3 regions of the Amycolatopsis sp. lyj-112 genome follow, and region 1 is predicted to be linked to each of the others. Evidence: riboswitches for the same ligand, from Rfam matches in the RefSeq annotation. Region 1 holds a riboswitch; each other region holds the start of a gene.
What was found. A riboswitch is a leader RNA that binds a small molecule or an ion and turns the genes downstream of it on or off. The one in region 1 is predicted to bind S-adenosylmethionine.
Positions count from the first base shown of each region.

Region 2: another riboswitch for S-adenosylmethionine. It lies ahead of thrC (threonine synthase); the one in region 1 lies ahead of ACLJRL_RS07345 (methionine ABC transporter ATP-binding protein).
Region 3: another riboswitch for S-adenosylmethionine. It lies ahead of ACLJRL_RS35735 (aminotransferase class V-fold PLP-dependent enzyme); the one in region 1 lies ahead of ACLJRL_RS07345 (methionine ABC transporter ATP-binding protein).

Region 1 covers NZ_JAJPWS010000002.1:121,422-128,655, forward strand. The annotation lists gene ACLJRL_RS07335 (ABC-F family ATP-binding cassette domain-containing protein) at 1-388, opposite strand, end outside; gene ACLJRL_RS07340 (4-(cytidine 5'-diphospho)-2-C-methyl-D-erythritol kinase) at 455-1,420, opposite strand; gene ACLJRL_RS07345 (methionine ABC transporter ATP-binding protein) at 1,542-2,552, opposite strand; SAM riboswitch class I at 2,764-2,854, opposite strand; gene rsmA (16S rRNA (adenine(1518)-N(6)/adenine(1519)-N(6))-dimethyltransferase RsmA) at 3,171-4,007, opposite strand; gene ACLJRL_RS07355 (GNAT family N-acetyltransferase) at 4,048-4,620, shown strand; gene ACLJRL_RS07360 (DUF222 domain-containing protein) at 4,881-5,987, shown strand; gene ACLJRL_RS07365 (transglycosylase family protein) at 6,053-7,234, opposite strand, start outside.
Region 2 covers NZ_JAJPWS010000006.1:140,335-147,568, reverse strand. The annotation lists gene ACLJRL_RS21860 (ComEC/Rec2 family competence protein) at 1-2,097, shown strand, start outside; gene thrC (threonine synthase) at 2,114-3,379, opposite strand; SAM riboswitch class I at 3,391-3,523, opposite strand; gene holA (DNA polymerase III subunit delta) at 3,659-4,642, shown strand; gene rpsT (30S ribosomal protein S20) at 4,883-5,143, opposite strand; partial or broken gene ACLJRL_RS21840 (DMT family transporter) at 5,499-6,376, shown strand; gene ACLJRL_RS21835 (VOC family protein) at 6,400-6,774, shown strand; gene ACLJRL_RS21830 (class I SAM-dependent methyltransferase) at 6,771-7,234, opposite strand, start outside.
Region 3 covers NZ_JAJPWS010000016.1:164,142-171,375, forward strand. The annotation lists gene ACLJRL_RS35715 (penicillin-binding transpeptidase domain-containing protein) at 1-1,408, shown strand, start outside; gene ACLJRL_RS35720 (ArsR/SmtB family transcription factor) at 1,452-2,135, shown strand; gene ACLJRL_RS35725 (potassium/proton antiporter) at 2,247-3,725, shown strand; gene ACLJRL_RS35730 (M23 family metallopeptidase) at 3,867-4,544, shown strand; SAM riboswitch class IV at 4,719-4,833, shown strand; gene ACLJRL_RS35735 (aminotransferase class V-fold PLP-dependent enzyme) at 4,866-6,242, shown strand; gene lspA (signal peptidase II) at 6,309-6,872, shown strand; gene ACLJRL_RS35745 (RluA family pseudouridine synthase) at 6,869-7,234, shown strand, end outside.

The sequences.
Region 1 (7,234 bases):
GTTCACCACCGGACAGGTTCGCCGTCGGCTTGTCGACGCCGAGCGCGGTCATCCCCAGACCATCCATAATGGACCTGACACGCGCGTCAGCGGCCCACTCGTGCTCGGCGCCGTAGCGCTCCAGCACGACATCGCCGACCGTGCTCCCGACAGGAAGTTCGGTCCGCTGCGTCACCACGGCCATCCGCAGGCCCCGGACCTGACTGACCCGCCCCGTATCCGGCTCATTGAGTCCTGCGAGGACTTCCAGCAGCGTCGTCTTTCCACCCCCGTTGAGGCCGACGACGCCGATGCGCTGTCCCTCCGCCACTCCGAGCGAAACACCGTCGAGCAGCGGGCGCACCCCGTAGGACTTGCTCACCGACTCCAGGTTGACCAAGTTGGCCATTCCTCAGCCGATCCTTTCCGAAAGCTTGCACCACAACGAATTAGTCGATGTCCATTTCGGACACCGTCACGCGTGCACCCGCGGCGGAGTCGGACGCGGCGCGTCATCCCCGCCGACCAGCCGGGCACCAGGAACCGGTCCGTGCGCGACACGGACCGTCCGGCACACCCCGGCACCGGACAGTTCTGCGGCGACCTCGACCGCGGACTGAGCGTCCGCGCACAGAAACGCGCAGGTCGGCCCGGACCCGGACACCGTCCCGGCGAGCGCACCGGCGTTGACTCCCGCCCGCAAGGTACGACGCAGGCCAGGACGCAACGAGACGGCAGCCGCCTGTAGATCATTGCCCAGCAGCAACGCGAGCTGCCGCGGGTCACCGGACGCGAGCGCCTCGACCACAGGCGTGTGCGAACCGATCCGCGGCGGGCTGCCCTCTTCGCGCAGCCTGTCCAGCTCGCCGAACACCCTCGGTGTCGAGAGGCCCCGCTGATCGAACGCCAGCACCCAGTGGAACGTGTGCCGGGACAACACCGGCACCAGCTGCTCACCACGCCCCGTGCCCAGCGCCGTCCCGCCGTAGAGCGCGAAAGGAACGTCGCTGCCGAGCTTGGCGGCGATGCCTGCCAGTTCATCGCGAGAAATTTCGAGTTTCCAGAGTGACGCGAGCCCGACCAAGGTCGCGGCCGCGTCGGCACTGCCCCCGGCCATCCCGCCGGCGACCGGAATGCCTTTGCGCAACACAACGCGAACCTTGGATTCGGCCTCTGCCTTACCGACGTGGGCCGCCAGCGCCTGCGCCGCTTTCCAAGCCAGGTTGTTGGCGCCGGTCGGTACGGAACCTTCACCTTCGCCGTAGACCTCGACGCCGGGATCGTCGGTGGCCGCGACGGTCACCTCGTCGGTCAGTGAAAGCGCCTGGAACACGGTCACCAGCTCGTGGTAGCCGTCCGGGCGTACGTCACCGACCGCCAGGTGCAAGTTGACCTTGGCGGGAACCCTGACGGTGACTGGGGGCGGAACGACGGCGAGCACGCCTCAAGCCTACGTGCCCACCCCACTTGTGCTGCCACCAGGAGAAAGCGAACAGGACGAGTCAGACACGAACGGGCCGCTCAAGACCGATTTCGTCCTGAGCGGCCCATTCGAGAGAAAATCAGGCAGCGACGCCCTGCGGTCCGCGAACAGGGTGGCTCACGTGGCCACCGCGCTCGGCGATCCACGCGAGCGCGGCATCCGCGCGCTCGCCGCGCACACCGAGACGGAAACGCCCGACCGGGGTGTCGCCGATCCGGGTCAAACCACCGCCGATGGTGGCGAGTTCGACGTCGAAGCGCCCTGCCGCCTCGGGCAGCAGCGCACCGACCGACGCGAAACCGACCAGCACGACGTCCACGGCTCGGTCGTACTTTGCGGTCTGCGCCCGGCTGGTCTCGATCGTGGGCAACAGTGCCTGCGCGGTCCGGCTGTTCGGGTCGGAGACCAGGTCGAGCACGGTCCCGCGCTCGATGATCGCTCCGGACTCCAGAACGGCGACGTCGTCGCAGACACGCCGGACCACGCTCGCGTCAGGAGTGGTGAGCAGCACGGTGACCCCGAGTTCGGCACGCGCACGGTCGAGCACGGTCAAGACCGCACCGGACTCTTCGGGCCGCACACCCGCGGTCGGGTCGTCGGCCAGGAGCACGGCCGGCCCGGCGGCAAGCGCCTTGGCGATCGCCACCCGGCGCAGCTGTCCCTCGGTCAGTTCGCCCGGTCGCTGACCCGCCCGCTGGCTGAGTCCGACCAGGTCGAGCAAGTTGCCGACCCGGTTTCGACGCTGCGGCCCGTCGAGGCCCAGCTGCTCGAGCGGAGAAGCGATGTTGCCTGCGATGGTGCGCTCGGCGAGCAGTTCAGGCTTGGTGCTGACGACCCCGACCTGACGGCGGATCTCCCGCAGGCGGCGTCCGTCGAGGGTCCCGGTGTTGAGGCCGTCGAGACGAACAACGCCCCGGTCGGGACGCTCCTGAAGGCCGATGCAACGAGCGAGGGTCGACTTGCCGGAGCCCGCCGGACCGACTACTCCGAACAACGAGCCGGCTTGGATGTCCACGCTGACGTCGCGCAGGGCGACCACGGGATTTCCGTTGAGGGGAAAGGACTTGGACAGGTTTTCGACAGTGATCACGAAGGGCTCCATGCAAATGGGGCGCTGCTTCTTTCGAGCGCGCCAACCGTCACCGATTAACCGTCCAGAGCGGACGGTTTTCAGAGGAAAGGGAAAAGACTCAGGCAGTAACGGTGGAGCGTCGACACGCACTTACCGTGCGGCGACCTTCGTCGACAACGCGTCGCCTGGTCAGCAGGAGCGGGTGGGTGACCCTGTTCATTAGGCACAGCCTCCATCGGTCCTGGCGGTAGCACCTGCCCTGTGGAGGGTGGTTGCTGCGACTTCGGCGAGCCAGGTCTCTCAGTCGCTCGGGATGGCTTACTGAGTAAAACCGATCTCACTAGATGAAAGCAAGCGCGTAGGCGCAGATCACACGACTGGTCGCGTCCATAATACAGGATCAGCCATCCATATTCTGGGATGACAGCGGATGTTCACGATTCGAATCAAGGCCTCTGCCTGCAGAGACAGGCCGGAAGCAGGACGCTCGTGACGACCATTCACGCAGCCGTACTGACCTCTGTCGACATCCGCGTCCGTGCGGTCTCGACCACACCCGCCACGAGGTTTGGACCAAGGACCTCCGGCGCGACGACCTGCGTAGACCGCCGACACTCGCCTCCGCCGGCTACCCCGTCAGTCAGCCGCGGCGGCGATCCGAGCGAACTGATGAACGTCCAACTGCTCCCCGCGGGTCTTGGGGTCGATGCCGGCCTTCTCGAGCAGTTGTCCAGCACGTTCAGCCGAACCGGCCCAGGAAGCCAACGCCGCACGCAAGGTCTTCCGCCGCTGCGAGAAAGCGGCGTCGACGACTGCGAACAGGCGACCTCGCTCAACAGACGACACCACTTCGCCGCGTTCGAAGGCGACCAAGGCGGAGTCGACGTTCGGCACGGGCCAGAACACCGAACGAGGCACCGCAGCGACCTTGCGCGCCTTTCCGTACCAGGCGAGCTTGACACTGGGTATGCCGTAGGTCCGGCTTCCCGGGCCGGCGGCCATCCGGTCGGCGACCTCGGTCTGGACCATCACGAGTCCGCTGGTCAGTGACGGCAGCTCGGCGAGCAGGTGGAGCACGACGGGGACAGCGACGTTGTACGGCAGGTTCGCCACGAGCGCCGTCGGCTGCCCCGGCAGGTCTGCCGCCGTCACCCGCAGGGCATCCGCCCGAACGACGGTCAGCTTTTCGGCACCGCCCCGCTCGGCCACGGTTTCCGGCAGACGTCCGGCGAGCACGGGGTCGATCTCGACCGCGACGACCTCGGCACCGGCCGCGAGCAGCCCGAGCGTCAGCGAGCCGAGCCCCGGCCCGACCTCGAGCACCACATCGCCTTCACCGACTCCGGAAAGCTCGACGATGCGGCGGACGGTGTTGGGGTCGTGCACGAAGTTCTGGCCGAGCTTCTTGGTCGGACGTACGTCCAGCTCGGACGCCAGCGCCCTGATCTCCGCAGGCCCGAGCAGTTCAGTCACCCGACGATCGTAACCAGCCCCGGTGAGCCACGATTGGCCGGTGGACAACGTTGCGCTCGAAGGGGACAAGGTCCGGCTGCGTGACTGGCAGCCATCCGACTTCGCACCGCTCAGGGACCTACTCGATCCCGCGCGGCCATGGCATGAGACGAACGGACCGTACTTCGGTCGCCCTACTGCCGATGAGGCCGGTTCACGGGCGCTGAAACTCACCAGCCGCACGGTCACGCCCGATCCCCGCACCAGCCTTGCCGTGACCGACCTCGGCGATGGCAGATTGATCGGCCAGGTCAGCTGGTACTGGGAAAGCGAAGAAACCGACTGGCGTCGGCTGGGGCTGGTCATCTACGACGAGCTGTACTGGGGTGGAGGGTTCGGCACCGAGGCGCTGCGTCTATGGACGAGCTACCTGTTCGCGCGGACAGACGCGCTTCGGCTGGACTTCGCCACCTTCTCGGGCAACCCGGGAATGATCGCCGTAGGACGCAGCTTGGGCTTCGTCGAGGAAGGCCGGTTCCGGCAAGCCCGGCGCTGGTCCGGCGGCGTACACGATGCCGTTGTGTACGGGGTACTCCGCGAGGAATGGCAACGCGCGAACAGGTCGGCGGAATAACCGAGGAGAGCCCTGAGGGGCCACACATCCGCGCCGCGCTGGCAGCGTCAGACGGGACCGCAGCCCGGAGACCAAGGCTTTCGCCGACCCCAGGCTCCTTCGAAGAGTCCCGAACTCACCTGCAACATCCTTAGGGAGTAGCGGGCCTGGATCGCATCCCACTCCAGGGTGATAGAGGCAGGATCGCGCGCTCGCAGAGTGATCAGGATTCACCAGAATGAGACCGTGCATTTGTTCGAACACACCGCGACAATCGAGGGATGACCAGCACAAACACCCCCAAGGCCTTCCCGCATAACCTGCCGGAAGGTGAGCCCGAGCTGCTTCTCAACGAGTTGCAGACACGGCTACGCGAAGGGCGACGTCTGTTCGCCGAAGTCGGCCAGATCCTGGCCGAGATCGAGTCACGCGGCGTCCGGGACCTCTACGGATACAACTCGATCGCCGTCTTCTACGAGCACGCGGCCCGGGTGCCCCGGGCCGAGGCGAAGAAGGTGACCGACCGGGCACTCGCACTCAACTCGAGACGCACGCGCGACGGCACCTCGGCTCCACCCATCGCGCCTTTGACCGGAGTCGCCGCCGCCACAGGAGTGCTGGTCGATGCCGGCATCGACCGCATCGTCGCGGTCATGAGAAGGCTTCCAGAGCGCATTCCCGCAAGTACACGGCTTGAAGTCGAAGAGGACCTGGTGAGCCTCGCCGGCGTCGCACGACCTCGCGAGGTCACAGTGGCCGGAACCGACTGGATCGCGCGCCTCGATCCAGAGGGGAACGACTCCGAGAACCCGCGGACACGGCGTCCGCGAAGTGAGTTCTGGCTGCGCCAGAAACGAACCGGCCGCTGGGACATGCGGGGCAACCTCGATTCCGAGACAGGCGCCAGGCTGAACGCGCTACTTGTCCCGCTCGCCCACCCGGAGCCGAGCGGGGAGGCCGATCAGCGCACACCGGCAGAGCGACGCGGCGATGCGTTCGCAGAGATCGTCGATCTTGCCGGATGCGGTCCGGACATCCCGGCACCTCGCCAGGAATCAGATCGGATCGCCGCCGAACAGGCTCAGCCGGCAGAGTCGCTCAAGAAGCCGTCGCCCCGCCCGATGCCCGCTATCCCGCACCATCGCCCTCCCGCCGCCCAGACGCGGCAACGGAGCGACAGACGTCAGCGCCCGGATGTCGGCGGAGCGAAGGCGGGCGCCGGCGCCGAGCAGGCTCGGAAGGCGGCACATGTCCGGCCTTCGCGTTGGTGGTCACGTCTGTCGAGACCAAGATCCAGAACGGAAACTTCGCCAACGACGCACCAACGGATTCTCGACCGGCTCCCCGATGGGGACAGAGCACCGCTCAATGGCCCTGAAACGCCCTGAAGGCCACCTTGTGAGCAACGGGCGCCCACACGATGACCTTCAGAGGGGAGGAGAGGAGTCTGGCGTCAAGCCTTCTTGCCACAGTGCGGCCAGGCGCCGTAGCCACCGCGGTCGTCACGAAGCTTCTCGGCGACGGCGATCTGCTGAGCCTTGCTGGCCTGGTGCGGGTAGGAGGCGTACTGCGCGCCACCGTAGGCATCCCAGGTGCTCTTGTTGAACTGAAGACCACCGTAGTAACCGTTGCCGGTGTTAGCGGCCCAGTTACCGGTCGACTCACACTGCGCGATGCGGTCCCAGGACGAAGCGTCGCCGATGGGCGGATCCACCGGCTTCTTCGTACCGACCTTGACGATCTTGGGCTTGGCCTCGGTGATGACCTCTTCGGAGACCTTCTCGCGGTCGACCTCTTTGCCGTTGCGCTTGGTGACCTTGTAGGTCACGGTCTTCTGGCCGGGAGTGCCCGGGTCTTCGACCTTGGTCTTGCCCTTTTCGAGCGTCGGGTCGTCGACCTTCTGCTCCGGCGGAGCGATCTCCTCGTTCTGCTTGACCATGGTGACGCCGGTCCGGCTGATGTGGACCTCGGCACCATCGGTCAGCTTGACGTCGAGGCCGCCGACGGCCTCGTCGTCCGGGCCGAGGGTCATACGAAGCTCACCAAGGAATTCCTTGGTGGTGACCGAGTTGGTCTGAACCTTGCGCGGTTCGTTCGCGCCGTCGTAGACCACGACGTTCTTGAGGGTCTTGACCTCGACGGTGGCACCTTCGAGCGGAAGCTCACCGTTCTGCGGGAGCGAGGTCCAGGTGCCGGACTTGGCGAGGTCCGCGCGGCCGAGCTGGTTCAGGGCCTCGCCGAGGTTGGTCGCACGAACCCAGGACTCCTGTGCGACGCCGTCGACGACCAGGTTCAGCTTGCGACCGCGCTCCAGCTTGATGACGCCGCCATCGCCGACTTCGGCCTGGGGCGAGGGGGAGAGCGAGTCGTGCGCGCCGATCGAAAGGCCGGCGTCTTCGAGGACCTCGCCGACCGTGTCGCCGAAGCTGTGCACGGTCCGCTGCTGGCCGTCCACGTCGAGGGTGACGCTCTTGTTCATCGCCATCGCGGCCGCGCCGCCACCGCCGAGGGTGAGCAGCACTGCCATGACGGTGCCCTTGAGGAACCGCTTCTTCCAGACGCGGGTCGCGCTCGAGATGACCTCGTCCTTGGTCGCGACCTTCCTAGGTGCGCCCGAGGTGCGGTCCTCGGCCAG
Region 2 (7,234 bases), on a different contig from region 1:
GCGCGGGGGAGCGAGGCCACGATGAGGGTGGTGGTCACCGAGCGGCCACGTCCGGTCCGCGGCGCCGGATACGCCGATCGCCGGGCAGGCACCCGCTTGGTGGTCATCGCCGCGACAGTGGACGCCGTGGAAACCGGTGAGCGGGCGGTGGATTCGGCCGGCCGGATCCTTCTGCTCGCTCCCGCCGAAGGGTGGACCGACCTGCTGCCCGGGCAGCAGGTCACCGCCGCCGGACGGCTCGCACCGGCCAAGGGGGCCGAACTGACGGTCGCGGTCCTCTCGGTGCGAGGCCCGCCGGTGAGCCTCGGGCCGGTGCCCTGGTGGCAGCGAGCCGCGGAATCGCTGCGCGCCGGCCTCCGGGAGCTGTGTGCCGTGCTCCCGGAGGAGGAGGCCGGTCTGGTGCCCGGACTGGTCGTGGGGGACACGAGCACGCTGTCCCCGAGGGTCGAGCGTGAGTTCACCGACTCCGGCATGTCCCACCTGATGGCCGTGAGCGGTGGGAACGTGGCGATCGTCTGCGGCTCGATCCTTCTCCTGCTGAGGGTGCTGCGGGTCGGGCCGCGGACGTCCGCCGCGGCCGCCGCGGCGGGGCTCGCCGGGTTCGTGGTCCTCGCCGGGCCCGCACCCAGCGTGCTCCGTGCCGGGGTGATGGGGGCCGTCGGGCTGCTGGCGCTCGCACTCGGCCGCCGGGGTTCGGCGCTGCCCGCCCTCGCCTTCGCGGTGGCCGGGCTGGTGGTCGTCGATCCCGCGATGGCCGCCGACTTCGGTTTCGCCCTGTCGGTGCTGGCCACCGCCGGGCTGGTGCTGCTGGCCCCGCGGTGGGCCGAGTGGCTGGTCGGCCGCGGTGTGCCGTCCGGCTACGCGGAGGGACTGGCCGTCCCGCTGGCCGCGTTCGTGATGACGGCGCCGGTCATCGCGGGCATGGCGGGGACGGTCAGCCTCGTCTCGATCGTGACCAACGTGCTCGCCGCGCCGGTGGTCGCTCCGGCCACGGTGTTCGGCGTGCTCGCCACCGTCATCGGGCCGTGGTGGCCGTCGGCGGGCCGGTTGCTGGTCCGCCTGACCGAGCCCGAAGCGAGCTGGCTGATCACCGTGGCCCGTCACGGCGCCCGGGCACCGGGAGCGGTCGTGGACTGGCCCGGTGGCTGGTGGGGCGGGCTGCTGGCGGCCGGGCTGCTCGCGGTGCTTCTGGTCGCCATCCGGCTTCGTCACGCGCGGATCCTGCTGGCGATCGCACTGGCCGGTGGCCTTCTCGTCTTCGTCCCGGTGCGGGTGCTGGCCCCGGCGTGGCCACCGGCGGCGTGGAGCGCCGTCGCCTGCGACGTCGGGCAAGGCGACGCCGTCGTCCTCGCCACGGCCGAGCGGGGGAGGGCGGTGGTGGTCGACACCGGACCGGAACCCGGGCCGGTGGATGAGTGCTTGAGCAGGCTCGGTGTGGACCGGGTCCCGCTGGTCGTCCTGAGTCACCTGCACGCCGACCACGTCGGCGGTCTCGAATCGGTCTTCGAGGGCCGTTCGGTCGGAGCGGTCGCCGTCGGGCCCGGCCGGGCCCCCGCGTGGGCGTGGCAGCAGGTCGCCGACGAGACGGCGCGTCGGGGGATTCCCTTGCTGGAACTGGGGATCGGGCAGCGGCTCGAATGGCCGGGGCTGTCACTGGACGTACTGGGGCCCCACTACGTCACGCGGCGATCGGCCGTCGAGCAGGACGGGACGGTGATCAACAACGGCTCGGTCGTCCTGCGGGCCGCGACTCCGGCGGGCCGGGTGTTGCTGACCGGCGACGTCGAACTGGCCGCGCAGGCAGACCTGCTGGCCGAAGGGAGGGACCTGCATGCCGAGATCCTGAAGGTTCCGCACCACGGAAGCCGTTACACGGCACCGGATTTCCTCAACGCCGTCGCGCCACGAGTGGCGCTGGTGAGTGTCGGTGCCGGGAACACGTACGGCCACCCGAACAAGTCCACTTTGGACAACCTGACGGCCGTCGGTGCCACGATCGCGAGGACGGACACGGACGGCGACACCGCGGTCGTCGCCGACACGCGAGGTCTCGCCCTGGTGCGCCGGGGTGAGCCCCGTGGCCCGCCTCGTTCCTGAGGCGGGCCGACGGAACTCAGATGCCGAGTGCCTCGCGGACCGCGTCGGCGGAGGCCGAGACGGTGGCCTTCGGGCCGACCTTGTCCTCGATGGCGTCGAGCGTCTTGAGGCCGTCACCGGTGATCAGCAGCACGATCTCGGTGTCCGGGTCGAGCTTGCCCGCCGCGAGGAGCTTCTTGGCCGTCGCCACGGTGACTCCACCGGCGGTTTCGGTGAAGATGCCTTCGGTGCGGGCCAGCAGCCGGATGCCTTCGACGACCTCTTCGTCGGTGACGTCTTCGATCGCGCCGCCGGTGCGGTTGACCACGTCGAGGACGTAGGGGCCGTCGGCCGGGTTGCCGATCGCCAGCGACCGGGCGATCGTGTCCGGCTTGACCGGCTGGACCACGTCGTGGCCCGCGCGGAACGCGGCCGAGACGGGGGAGCAGCCGGTGGCCTGCGCGCCGAACACCTTGTACGGCGTCTCTTCGACGAGGCCGAGCTGGCCGAACTCGCGGAAACCCTTGTCCACCTTGGTGAGCTGGGAACCGGAGGCGATCGGCACCACGATCTGCGGGGGAATCCGCCAGCCGAGCTGCTCGGCGACCTCGAAGGCCAGCGTCTTGGAGCCTTCCGAGTAGTAGGGCCGGACGTTCACGTTGACGAACGCCCAGCTCTCCTGCTCGGAGGCGAGCTGAGTGGCGAGCCGGTTCACGTCGTCGTAGTTGCCGTCGACGGCAATCAGGTCACCGTCGTACACGGCGGTGGTGAGGATCTTGGCGCGCTCGAGGCTCTTCGGGATCAGCACGACCGACCGCCAGCCGGCGCGGGCCGCGGCGGAGGCGACCGCGTTGGCCAGGTTTCCTGTCGACGGACAGGCGAGCACTTCGAATCCGAACTCGCGGGCGGCCGCCAGCGCGACCGCGACCACGCGGTCCTTGAACGAGTGCGTGGGGTTGCCGGTGTCGTCCTTCACCCAGACCTTCTTGACGCCCAACGCCTTCGCCAGCCTGTCGGCCTGGACGAGCCGCGTTGCACCGGGCTCGGTGTTGGGGATCTCTTCGACGTTCGAAGGCACCGGGAGGAGCTTCTTGTAGCGCCAGATGTTGTTCGGTCCGGCTTCGATGTCCTCACGGCGCACACGGCCGAAGTCGTAGGCGACCTCGAGCGGCGAGAAGTCTTCGGCGGAAACGAATTCGGGGGCGAGCGGCTGCCGGTGTCCCTCTTCCTTCGACACCAGTTCGACGGCCGGTCCGAGGTCCGGGGTCTTGGTGGTGGAGGTCGTTCCGAGGGTTGCGGTCATCACGAGGTCCTTCCTCATCTGCCCCGCCGAGGCGGGCCGGAATTGGCACCGTGATCGTCAGCTACCCCGCGATCGCGGGATGACAGGCTGACGCCGGTTGCCGGGGCTTCATCGGGCCGTTCCCTCTGCCCCTCTGGATGAGCGGTATTCGATTGTCGGCACGCACAAGATCGCGTCGCCTCGGTTACACCGTACGACATGGTGCCGGGGTCGGGCCACCGTGCCCGGAACACGTCACCGGACAAAGCACGCGAGAAGAGGAGTGGCAGGATCGTCACCGTGACGACGCAAGCTTCCGCCCCATCGCCGCTGGTCCTGGTCCTCGGCGAGGAAGAGCTGCTGATCGAACGCGCTGTCCGCGGCGCTTCGGACGCGGCCAAAGCGGCCGATCCGACCGCGGACCTCACCCGGATCCGGGTGTCCGACCTCACAGTCCCCGCCCTCGCGGAGATGGTCAGCCCCTCGCTGTTCGCCGAAGGCCGGGTCATCGTCATCGAGTCCGCGCACGACATCTCGCAGGAGCTCTCCGACGGGGTGATGGCCTACGTCAAGTCGCCCGCCGAAGGCATCGTTCTCGTCGTCGTGCACAGCGGAGGCGGCCGAAGCAAGGCCGCGAAGGCGTTGCCGGGTGCCCTGAAGAAGGCCGGGGCGGAGATCGTCGAATGCGCGAAGCTGACCAAAGCCGCTGAGCGGGAATCCTTTGTCCGCAACGAAGTTCGCCGGGTGGGCGGGAAGATCGACGGCGCGGCCGTGCTGGCGTTGATCGACGCCGTCGGCTCGGATCTGCGCGAGCTGTCCTCGGCCGCGACCCAGCTTGTCGCGGACGCCGGGGGCACGGTCGACGAGCAGGCCGTGCGCCGCTATCACCGGGGCCGCGCGGACGTGAACGGGTTCGCCGTCGCCGAGAAGGCCGTCGGCGGAGACATGGCGGCCGCGCTGGAGGCGCTGCGCTGGGCGATGCAACTGGGTGTCCCGTACGTGCTGGTCGCGGACGCTCTCGCCGACGCCGTCCGCACGATCGCGCGGGTGTCCGGGGCCGGGCGCGGGAACCCGAACCAGATGGCCGGTGAGCTGGGGATGCCGCCGTGGAAGGTGCGCAAGGCGCAGGGGCAGGCCCGAGGCTGGGGGCAGGACGGCCTCGCCACCGCCATGCGGGTCGTCGCCCGCCTGAACGCCGAGGTCAAGGGAGCGGCGGCGGACCCCGAATACGCCATCGAGCGCGCCGTCCTGGAAATCATCGCCGCCCACGGCACCCCACGCTGACGCCGCCCGACGGTACCGAGTCACACCACTCGCCGGACCGAGCCCGACACGCAACGCACTCCACATCTGGACCGGCGGACTGTCTCACCGGAAGCGCGCCAGCGCGACGGTGAGACTTCACCCGTCGCGCGCCTCTTTCGGGCCGAAGGCCCACGTAAACGCGATGAAGGGGCGCCTCCCCGCGCCACGTGAGTGACAAGCGGTTCGACGCCCCTTCGGCGCGTTTACGTCAGCGCGCGATTAAAGAGAATTCACGCGCTTCGCGATCGCGGACTTCTTGTTGGCGGCCTGGTTGGCGTGGAGAACGCCCTTGGTCACGGCCTTGTCCAGCTTCTGGGCCGCGTCCTTCTGCGCCTCCAGGGCCTTGGCCTTGTCACCGGAGTCGGTGGCTTCGCGGACCTTGCGGACCGCGGTCTTCACCGAGGACCGGATCGCCTGGTTGCGCTGACGCGCCTTCTCGTTGGTCGTGATGCGCTTGATCTGCGACTTGATGTTGGCCACGGGGGCGCTCCTCTTGGTATCTCGGTGGTTCACCGCCGCGTTGTGAACGGCCCTGCGCGCTCGGAAGCGGCGCGGGTTTCCTCCATTGCGGAATGCCACACGACGGTGAACGGCCAGCTTAACAGCCGTCCCGGTAGTGATCGCGGCCGCCTCGGGAGGGTGGCTGCGGTACGGTGAAGATCGTAGTGCCTAGGGTTCCGCCGCCGGTCCGCGTTCAGCGATCCACACAATCAGGGCAGGCGGGACAGGTCCGAGCGGCACCATCGGCGGGGCCGGAAGCGCCGCCGTTCATCTGACGGGACAAAAGCCTGGAGGACCCGGCTTTCCGCATGCGTGGAAAGTGGAAAGGTCCGCAGTGAACGCCACCGCCCTGTCGTTGGTCCTCATCGCCGCCGTCATCCACGCGGCCTGGAATCTGGCCGCCAAACGGATCCGCCGCGGTGGTGCCCGGTTCGTCTGGGCGTATTACAGCCTGTCCGCCGTAGTGCTCGTTCCCGTCATGGCGGTCTCGCTCGCCATCGAGCCCCAGCGTCCACAGTGGACCTGGCTGTTCGCCGCCGCGGTCACCGCGGTGCTGCACATCACCTATGGGGTCGTCCTCCAGCGCGGTTACGCCGTCGGTGATCTGTCCGTCGTGTATCCCCTCGCCCGCGGCACCGGCCCGTTGATCTCGGTGCTCGCGGCCGTCGTGCTGCTCGGTGAGCGGCCGGGGCCGCTCGGTCTGCTGGGGGCGTTCCTCGTGATCGCCGGGGTACTGGTCATCGGTACCGGGCGGGCACCGGCGGATGCCGACGCCGCCGACCGCACGGCCCGCCGGAAAGGGGTGGCGTACGGATTGCTGACCGGGCTGACGATCGCCGCCTACACGCTGTGGGACGCGCATTCGGTCACCGGGCTCGGGGTGCCGCCATCGTCTACTTCGGGACCGGGGCGATCGTGCAGAGCCTGCTTCTGGCGCCGTACGCGCTGAAGGACCGCGAAGAGGTCTCGTGGCTTTGGCGGGAGCACAAGCGCGAAGTCCTGATCGTCGGTCTTCTGTCGCCGGTCGCCTACCTGCTGGTCCTCTACGCCCTCCAGATCGCCCCGGTGAGCTTGGTCGCACCCGCTCGGGAGCTGAGCATCGTCCTCGGCGGGCTGGCCGCCTGGCTGGTGCTGGGGGAGGCGAACGCCGTCCGCAGGCTGGCCGGGTCGGTGGTCGTGCTCGCGGGCATCGCCGCGATTGCGATCGCCTGAACGCATCCGGTAAGGATTGAGCCATGGACGTGCTGAGCAGCAGGGTGCTGATCCACCCGAAGGACCTCGACGTGACGACGGCGTTCTATCGGGACACCCTGGGGCTGGCGATCGACAAGGAGTTCCCCGGCGGCACGGTCTTCTTCGCCGGGAACGGATCACTCGAGATCGTCGGGACCGGGAAGACCGGTCCGACCCCCGACGTGGCCCTGTGGCTGCAGGTCCGCGACCTGTCCGCGGCGATCGAGGAACTCGCGGCCAAGGGTGTGGAGCCGGTCCGCGAGGCGCGGCGTGAGCCGTGGGGGCTGGACGAGGCGTGGATCGCCGACCCGGACGGCACCCGGATCGTGCTGGTCGAGGTGCCGCGGGAGCATCCGCTGCGCACCGACCCGCGCTAAGTGGCGGGTTTGACCGCACGCAGCTGAGCGGCGAGGGAGGCGCCGAAGCCCGGTGGCTCCCAGGTCCAGGTCTGCAGGTCGGTGAAGCCGGCGGCGGCCGCTTCGTCGGCCAGCTCGTGGCGGGACACCGGCAGCCACTTCTCGTGTGACGACAGCAGCAGCCTGCCGCCCGGCCGCAGTACGCGGTACAGCTCGGCGAACCCGGCCGCCCGGTCCTCCCACAGCTGCACGTTGTTGACGCTCAGGACCACGTCCACGCTCTCGTCGTCCTCGCCCGTGGAGTCCGCGGTCCCGCTGCGCAGTTCCACCTCGTCGCCGCACCGGCGGCGGGAGCGGGCCAGCATCTCCGGGGAGGGATCGACGCCGATGGCGCGACCGGCGCGCTCGGCGGCGGCTTGCAGGCCGATCCCTGGGCCCGGGCCCACCACGAGGGCGGTTTCGCCGGATTCGATCGACGCCA
Region 3 (7,234 bases), on a different contig from region 1:
CGGTGATCTCTCCACCGCCCCCGTCGACGACCCGGCCGCGGCCTCGGCCGCGTTGTCCGTGGCGCGCGGAGCGCTCAAACCCGCGGCGGTGAAGACGACGCTGGGCGAAGTCCCGACGACGTCGGGGAACGCGACCACGACGTCGGCGACCTTCGACGCTTCGTGGACGTTCGTGGGCAACAGCGCCTGGACCTACGAGGGCAAGCTGGAGCTGGTCCGCAACGCCGGGAAATGGGTCGTCCACTGGGCGCCGTCGGTGATCCACCCGAAGCTCGAGGCGGGACAGCAGCTGTCCGCGGCTCCCGTCTCGGCCAAGCCGATCGTCGCCGACCGCGACGGCAAGGCGCTCGTCGGCGGGGACGCCGGCGGGGTCGCGCCGATCCTGCAGGGCGCGTTGAGCGAGGTCGCGTCCGGGCAGGGCGGTGGCGGGACCGCGGCGAGCGTCGCCATCTCGCGGGTGGACGCCTCCGGTAAGCCGGTCGAGACACTCTTCGGTCAGCCGAAGGAGACCGACAAACCGCTGGTTTCGACGCTGAGCGTGGCGAGCCAGAACGCCGCGCAGAAGGCCGTCGACGGCTATCAGGGGTCCGCGATCATCGTCGCGATGAAGACCGGCGGCGACATCCTGGCGGTCGCCCAGAACGCCGCGGCCGGGAACCAGCCGAAGGCGCTGAGCGGCCTGTATGCGCCCGGTTCGGCCTTCAAGATCGCCACGGCGACAGCGGCGCTGCAGCAGGGCGGCGTTTCCGTCGACGCGCAGGTCGCCTGCCCGGGCAGTGAACAGATCGGGACCCGCACCCTCAAGAACGACAACGGGTTCGAGCTGGGGACCGTCTCGCTGAAGACGGCGTTCGCGGCCTCGTGCAACACGACCTTCGGGCGGCTCGCGGGTCAGCTGCCCCGGGACGGCCTCGCGAAGGCGGCGACCCAGTTCGGCCTCAACGCCGACTTCGAGATCCCGGGGCTGTCCACCGAGACCGGCAAGGTGGAGGCCTCCGGCAGCGGCGATGAGCAGGTCGAGGCCGGGATCGGCCAGGGACGGGTGCAGGTCAGCCCGCTCGGCGCGGCGCTCATGGCGGCCACGGTCGCGGCCGGGAAACCGGTGGTGCCGAAGCTGTGGCAGGGGCTCGAGACCACTGTCAACACCGGTTATCAGGCCCCGTCGGCCGGAGTGCTGAACCAGGTCCGGGCGATGATGCGCGAGGTCTGCACGACAGGGACGGCGAAGGCGCTGAAGGGCAGCGGAGCCGTTTTCGGCAAGACCGGGACCGCGCAGTTCGGCTCCGGTGTCGACGCCAACGGCTGGTTCGTCGGCTATCGCGGAGACGTCGCCTTCGCGGTGATGCTCGAAGGCTCCAACGATTCCAAGCCCGCGGTGCAGCTGGCGGCGAAGTTCCTGGCGGGCTGACATTTCGGTCCCGGCCGAAGCGGTGGTCTTCTACGGTGAACGCATGGAGACGATCGCCTTGGCCGAGGTCGCGGCCGTGCTCGCCGACCCGAGCCGCGCGTCGATGTGCCTCGCGTTGCTCGACGGGCGTGCCTGGACGGTGACCGAGCTGGCCGGAGCGGCGAAGGTGGCCGCGTCGACCGCCAGCGAACACGTCACGAAGCTGACCGACGCCGGGTTCGTCGTGCGGGTCAAACAGGGGCGGCACCGGTACGTCCGGATCGCCGATCCCCGGGTGGCGGAGCTGATCGAGCATCTGGCGCAGCACGCCGAACATCGCCCGGTGCAGGGATTGCGCTCGTCGGTCCGGGTGAAGCGGCTCGAATTCGCCCGGACCTGCTACGACCACCTCGCCGGGACGGTCGGGGTCGCGTTGCGGGACGGGATGCTCACCGCCGGGCTGGTCGACGAGGCCGACGGCCTGACGCTGACCGGCCGTGGGCGCGAAGTGCTCGGCGCGCTCGGGGTGGAGATCGCCGACAGCCGACGCCCGATGCTGCGCGACTGTCTGGATTGGACGGTCCGGCGTGATCATTTGGCGGGACGTGTCCCGGCGGCGTTACTGTCTCACGGAGTGAGTGCCGGCTGGTTGTCGCGTGAGGGCAACCGGGCGGTGAAAGTCCTGCCTGCGGCGGAAAGGCCGTTCGCCGACCTCGGCGTCGACCTTCCGGCGCTGCGCAGTCCGTAGAGGACAGTCTGTAACACAGCCTTTCCGGACGGTTTGCGACCGGTACACGATCGAGTGACGACCGTCGCCTCACTATTCTGGAGCCCTCACGGCGACCGGACGGGAGGCGACATGGAGCAGCTCCCGCTCATTCTGGGTACCGGCGGTGCCGTGCTCCTCGTCGCGGTGATCGCCGTCCGGGTGTCGATCCGGGTCGGCCTGCCTTCGCTGCTGCTCTATCTGGGCATGGGTGTTCTGCTCGGCGAAGCCGGGTTCGGCATCCAGTACGACAACCCCGAACTCACCCAGTCGCTCGGCCTCGCCGCGTTGGTGATGATCCTCAGCGAAGGTGGTCTCACCACACGGTGGAGCGCGGTGAAACCCTCGCTGGGCATCGGAATCGCACTGTCCACAGTGGCCGTCGTGGTGAGTATCGCGGTCACCGGCGCCGCTCTGCACTGGCTGCTGGGCCTCGACTGGCGGATGGCGTTGCTGTGGGGCGCGGTGCTCGCGTCGACCGACGCCGCCGCGGTCTTCTCCGTCCTGAGATCGGCGGGTGTCGGGAAGCGGCTCGTCGGCGCGCTGGAGATCGAGTCGGGGATCAACGACGCCCCGGCCTACATCGCCGTCGTCGTGCTGGCCGAGGGCACGACCATCGACTGGTCGCTGCCGCTGCTGGTGGTCTACGAACTCGCCGCCGGGCTGGTGATCGGCCTGGCCTTCGGCTGGTTCGGCGCGCAGGCACTCCGGCGGGCCGCGCTCCCGGCGACCGGCCTGTATCCGCTGGCCACGGTCGCGGTCTGCGTCGTGGCGTACTCGAGCGGGCAGCTCGCGCACGCCTCCGGACTGCTCGCCACCTACGTCGCCGCGCTGGTGCTGGGGAATTCGAAGCTGCCGCACCGCTCGGACACGCTGTCGTTCGCCGAAGGGCTCGGCTGGCTCGCGCAGATCGGGCTCTTCGTGCTGCTGGGCCTGTTCGCCTCGCCGAGCAGGATCTTCGAGAGCCTGGTCCAGGGCCTGGTCGCGGGCGCCGTCGTGCTGCTGCTCGCCCGCCCGCTGTCGGTGATGCTGTCGGCTCTGCCGTTCAAGATCCCCTGGCGAGATCAGGTGTTCCTGTCGTGGGCCGGGCTACGCGGTGCCGTGCCGATCGTGCTCGCGCTGATCCCGCTCTCCTCCGGGGTGCCGGGGGCGCAAGAACTGGTCGACGCGGTGTTCGTGCTGGTCATCGTGCTGACGTTGCTGCAAGGTGCGACGCTGAGCCCGCTCGCGAGGATCCTCGGGCTGGCGCAACGCGGCGAAGTGCACGAGATCGAGGTCGACTCCGCGCCGCTCGACGAGATGGGCGCCGAACTCCTGCAGGTCCGCATCCACTCCGGGTCGAAGATGCACGGCGTCTACCTGGCGGAACTGCGGCTGCCGGTGGGCGCGACGATCAGCCTGCTCGTCCGGGACGGCACCGGCTTCACGCCCAACAAGGACACCCGGCTGCAGGAACGAGATCAGTTACTCGTCGTGACCACCTCTGAGGCGCGCGACGCGGCCGAACGACGCCTGCGGGCCGTCGACCGGGCCGGTCGCCTCGCCAGGTGGAAGGGCGAATCCGGCCAGTAGGTCACGAACTCGCACCAGCCTTTAGTCGGTTGATCACGAAAATTTCTCTACAATTAGTTCACTTTGTACTCCTTTTGGATTACCTTCCCCGCAATTGACTCCATCGAATGGGTGAGTGTCACGGGGTAAGGAGTACGCAAGGTGACGAAGCTTCCTACGCGATTCGCCGGTCTGGGGGCCGTGGCCGTTCTCGTCGGGGTGGTTCTTTCGACCCCTGCGGCGGCCGCGGGTGCGTTCCCGGCGTTCGGGCTGCCGTTCGAGACCGGACAGTCGCTCTACTCGGCGGGGATCCACTCCGACAACGGGTCCACCGGCGTGAAGAACGCCATCGACTTCAGCCCCGCGGACAAGACCGTGCGCGCGCCGCTGGCGGGCACCGTCCGGATCCAGCACTGCGACGGCGGCGACTGGGTGACCATCGACCACGCCGACGGCTGGCGCACCGGGTACTACCACATCGAGGGCATTTCGGTGACCGACGGTCAGCAGGTCGTGCCTGGTGACGCCCTCGGCCGGACCGGGAACGCGCTGCCCTGTGGCGGCAGCAGTACCGGCGCCCACGTGCACTTCACCCTGTGGAGCCTGCCCACCGCGGTGGCGAACGGTGACTCGCGCGACTTCGGCGTCGGCGCGGGCAACTGGAACGGCGTGTCCTACGACGACCTCTCGACCAAGGTCGCCGACGCCCACGGCGAGGCGGTGAACGGCAAGACCTTCGGCGACTGGCAGTTCACCGAGGGCACCGATCAGTACTCGGGTACCGCGACCCAGGTTTCGTCCCGCGCCACCGTTTCCCTCCCCGGCCGATTCCGCATCTGACCTCGCATCTGACCTCCCGCGTTTCGTCCTCTACTTGCGGTACTTGTCTGTGCAACTACCGCAAGTAGAGGACTAATTGCGGGGTTCTTTTCGCTTGCGGAAAGCGTGAGCGGCGTCTCAACATGCGGGCAAGGGGTGGCTTGATCCCACCGGCATCGGCTAACTTCGTTCTTAGGTCACGAGTGTCAGCGTCAAGCCCCGGCTAGCTGACCGGCAACCCTCCTTCCGCGGTGGGGTGCCCCGGGTGAGGACCTGGCTCGTCGCGTGGTGCGACGGGCAAGCGCGGGATCCTCGTCGGGTCCCCAGGCCCGGAGGATGACGATGACTCTCGCTCTCGAACGCACCAACGCCCCCGCCGCGAACACCGGCGATGTCGCGGAAACCGTTGCCACGCAGGAAATCCCGACCGTCGCCTGCGCCGATCTGCGGGTCCCGCTCGTCACCGGCGGCGACATCGGCTACGCCAACCTCGACCACGCGGCGAGCGCGCCGTGCCTGGACACCGTGCGGCGCGCCGTCGACGAGTTCCTTCCCTGGTACGCCAGCGTGCACCGCGGCGCCGGGTTCGCCTCGCAGGTCTCCACCAAGCTTTACGAGCGCACGCGGGGAATCCTGCGCGAGTTCGTGGACGCCCGCACGACCGACGCCGTCGTGTTCACCCGCAACACCACCGATTCCTTCAACCTCCTCGCGCGCAGCCTGCCGAAGCACACGTCCGTCGTCGTGTTCGACACCGAGCACCACGCCGCGCTGCTGCCGTGGAAGGGTCCGAACGTCCGCCGGATCGAGACCCCTCGCACGCGTCTCGCCGCGGTGTCCGCTGTGGACGAAGCACTCGCCGGCTGCCCCCAGGGACCGCGTCTGGTCGTCATCACCGGCGCGTCCAACGTGACCGGGGAACTGTTGCCCGTCAAGGAGATCGCCGCCGTCGCGCGTCAGCACGGCGCCCGGATCGCGCTCGACGCCGCACAGCTGGCGCCGCACCGCGAAATCTCTTTGCGCAAGCTCGACGTCGACTACATCGCGCTCTCCGGGCACAAGCTCTACGCGCCTTTCGGTGCGGGCGCGCTGATCGGCCGCGCCGACTGGCTGCGCGCCGCCCAGCCGTACCTCGCCGGCGGCGGCGCGACCAAGCTCGTCACCCGTGACTCCGAAGACCTCGGCGTCGTCTGGAACGCCGGCCCCGAGCGGCACGAAGCCGGTTCCCCCAACACTGTCGGCGTCTACGCCCTCGGTGTCGCCTGCGAGACGCTGGCCGGGAACTGGGACGCGATCGTCGCCCACGAGGACGAACTGCTGGCGCGGCTGCGTCGCGGTCTCGCCGGTATCCCCGGTTTCGCCGAACTGCGGCTGTTCGACGCGCCTGTCGACCGGGTCGGCACCCTGAGCTTCGTCGTCGACGGCTTCGATCCCGGCTGGCTCGCCGCGGTCCTTTCCGCGGAATACGGCATCGGCGTGCGGGACGGCGCGTTCTGCGCGCACGTCGCGACCAAGCGGCTGATCTCCGCCGCCGGTTCGCGGGGACAGCAGGCCGTCCGGGTCAGCCTCGGCCTCGGCAGCACCGCCGAGCACGTGGACCGGGTCGTGCTGGCGCTGCGCCAGATCGTCGCCCGTGGCGCCCGCTGGCAGTACGAGAAGCCGGACGGCCGCTGGGTGCCGGAGTCGGACCCGCGGGAGCTCCCCCCTTTCTGCGCCTGACCGATGCCGCGCAGGCCGAAGGCGGCCGCCGAGGGGACCTGAACACGCTCCGTGGACAATAGGGGAGTGAGTACAGAGCCCGAGACCGCGCCACCGGCGCCGTCGCTGCCGAAGAAGCGCGTCGGTGTGGTGTTCGTCGTCGCCGCGGTGCTGTGGGGGCTGGACCTCCTCACCAAGCAGCTCGCCGTGGCCAACCTGGAGGGCAAGGAGCCGGTCGAGTTCCTCGGCGGGCTCGTCTACTTCCAGCTGGTGCGCAACCCCGGCGCCGCCTTCTCGATGGCGACCGGGCTGACCTGGGTGCTCGCGCTGGTCGCGGCCGCCGTCGTGGTCGCCATCGTCTGGCTGTCCCGGCGGTTGCGCTCGGTCGGCTGGGCGATCGGGCTCGGGCTGGTGCTGGCGGGTGCGCTCGGCAACCTGACCGACCGGATCTTCCGCGCGCCCGGCCCACTGCAGGGCCACGTCGTCGACATGATCTCCGCCTTCGCCCCCAACGGGCAGGGCTGGGCGATCTTCAACGTCGCCGACTCCGCCATCTGCGTCGGCGGTGTCCTCATCGTAATTCTTTCCTTGCTGGGCAAGGACTATGACGGAACGTCCACCAAGGACAAGAAGAAAGCGGCAAGCGAATGAGCGCGCGAATGTTGCCCGTTCCCGACGGGCTCGACGGAATGCGCGTCGACGCGGGGCTGGCGAAACTCCTGGGACTTTCCCGCACGGTGGTGGCGGACCTGGCCGAGTCGGGTGAGATCCTGCTCGACGGCAGGCCCGCCGGGAAGTCCGACCGGCTCGCCGCCGGCGGGCTGCTCGAAGTGACCCTGCCCGAGCCCGCCTCGCCCATCGAGGTGATCGCGGAACCGGTCGAGGGCATGCGGATCCTGCATGACGACGACGACATCGTCGTGATCTCGAAGCCGGTTGGTGTCGCCGTGCACCCGAGCCCCGGCTGGACCGGGCCGACCGTGGTCGGTGGCCTCGCCGCCGCCGGGCTGCGG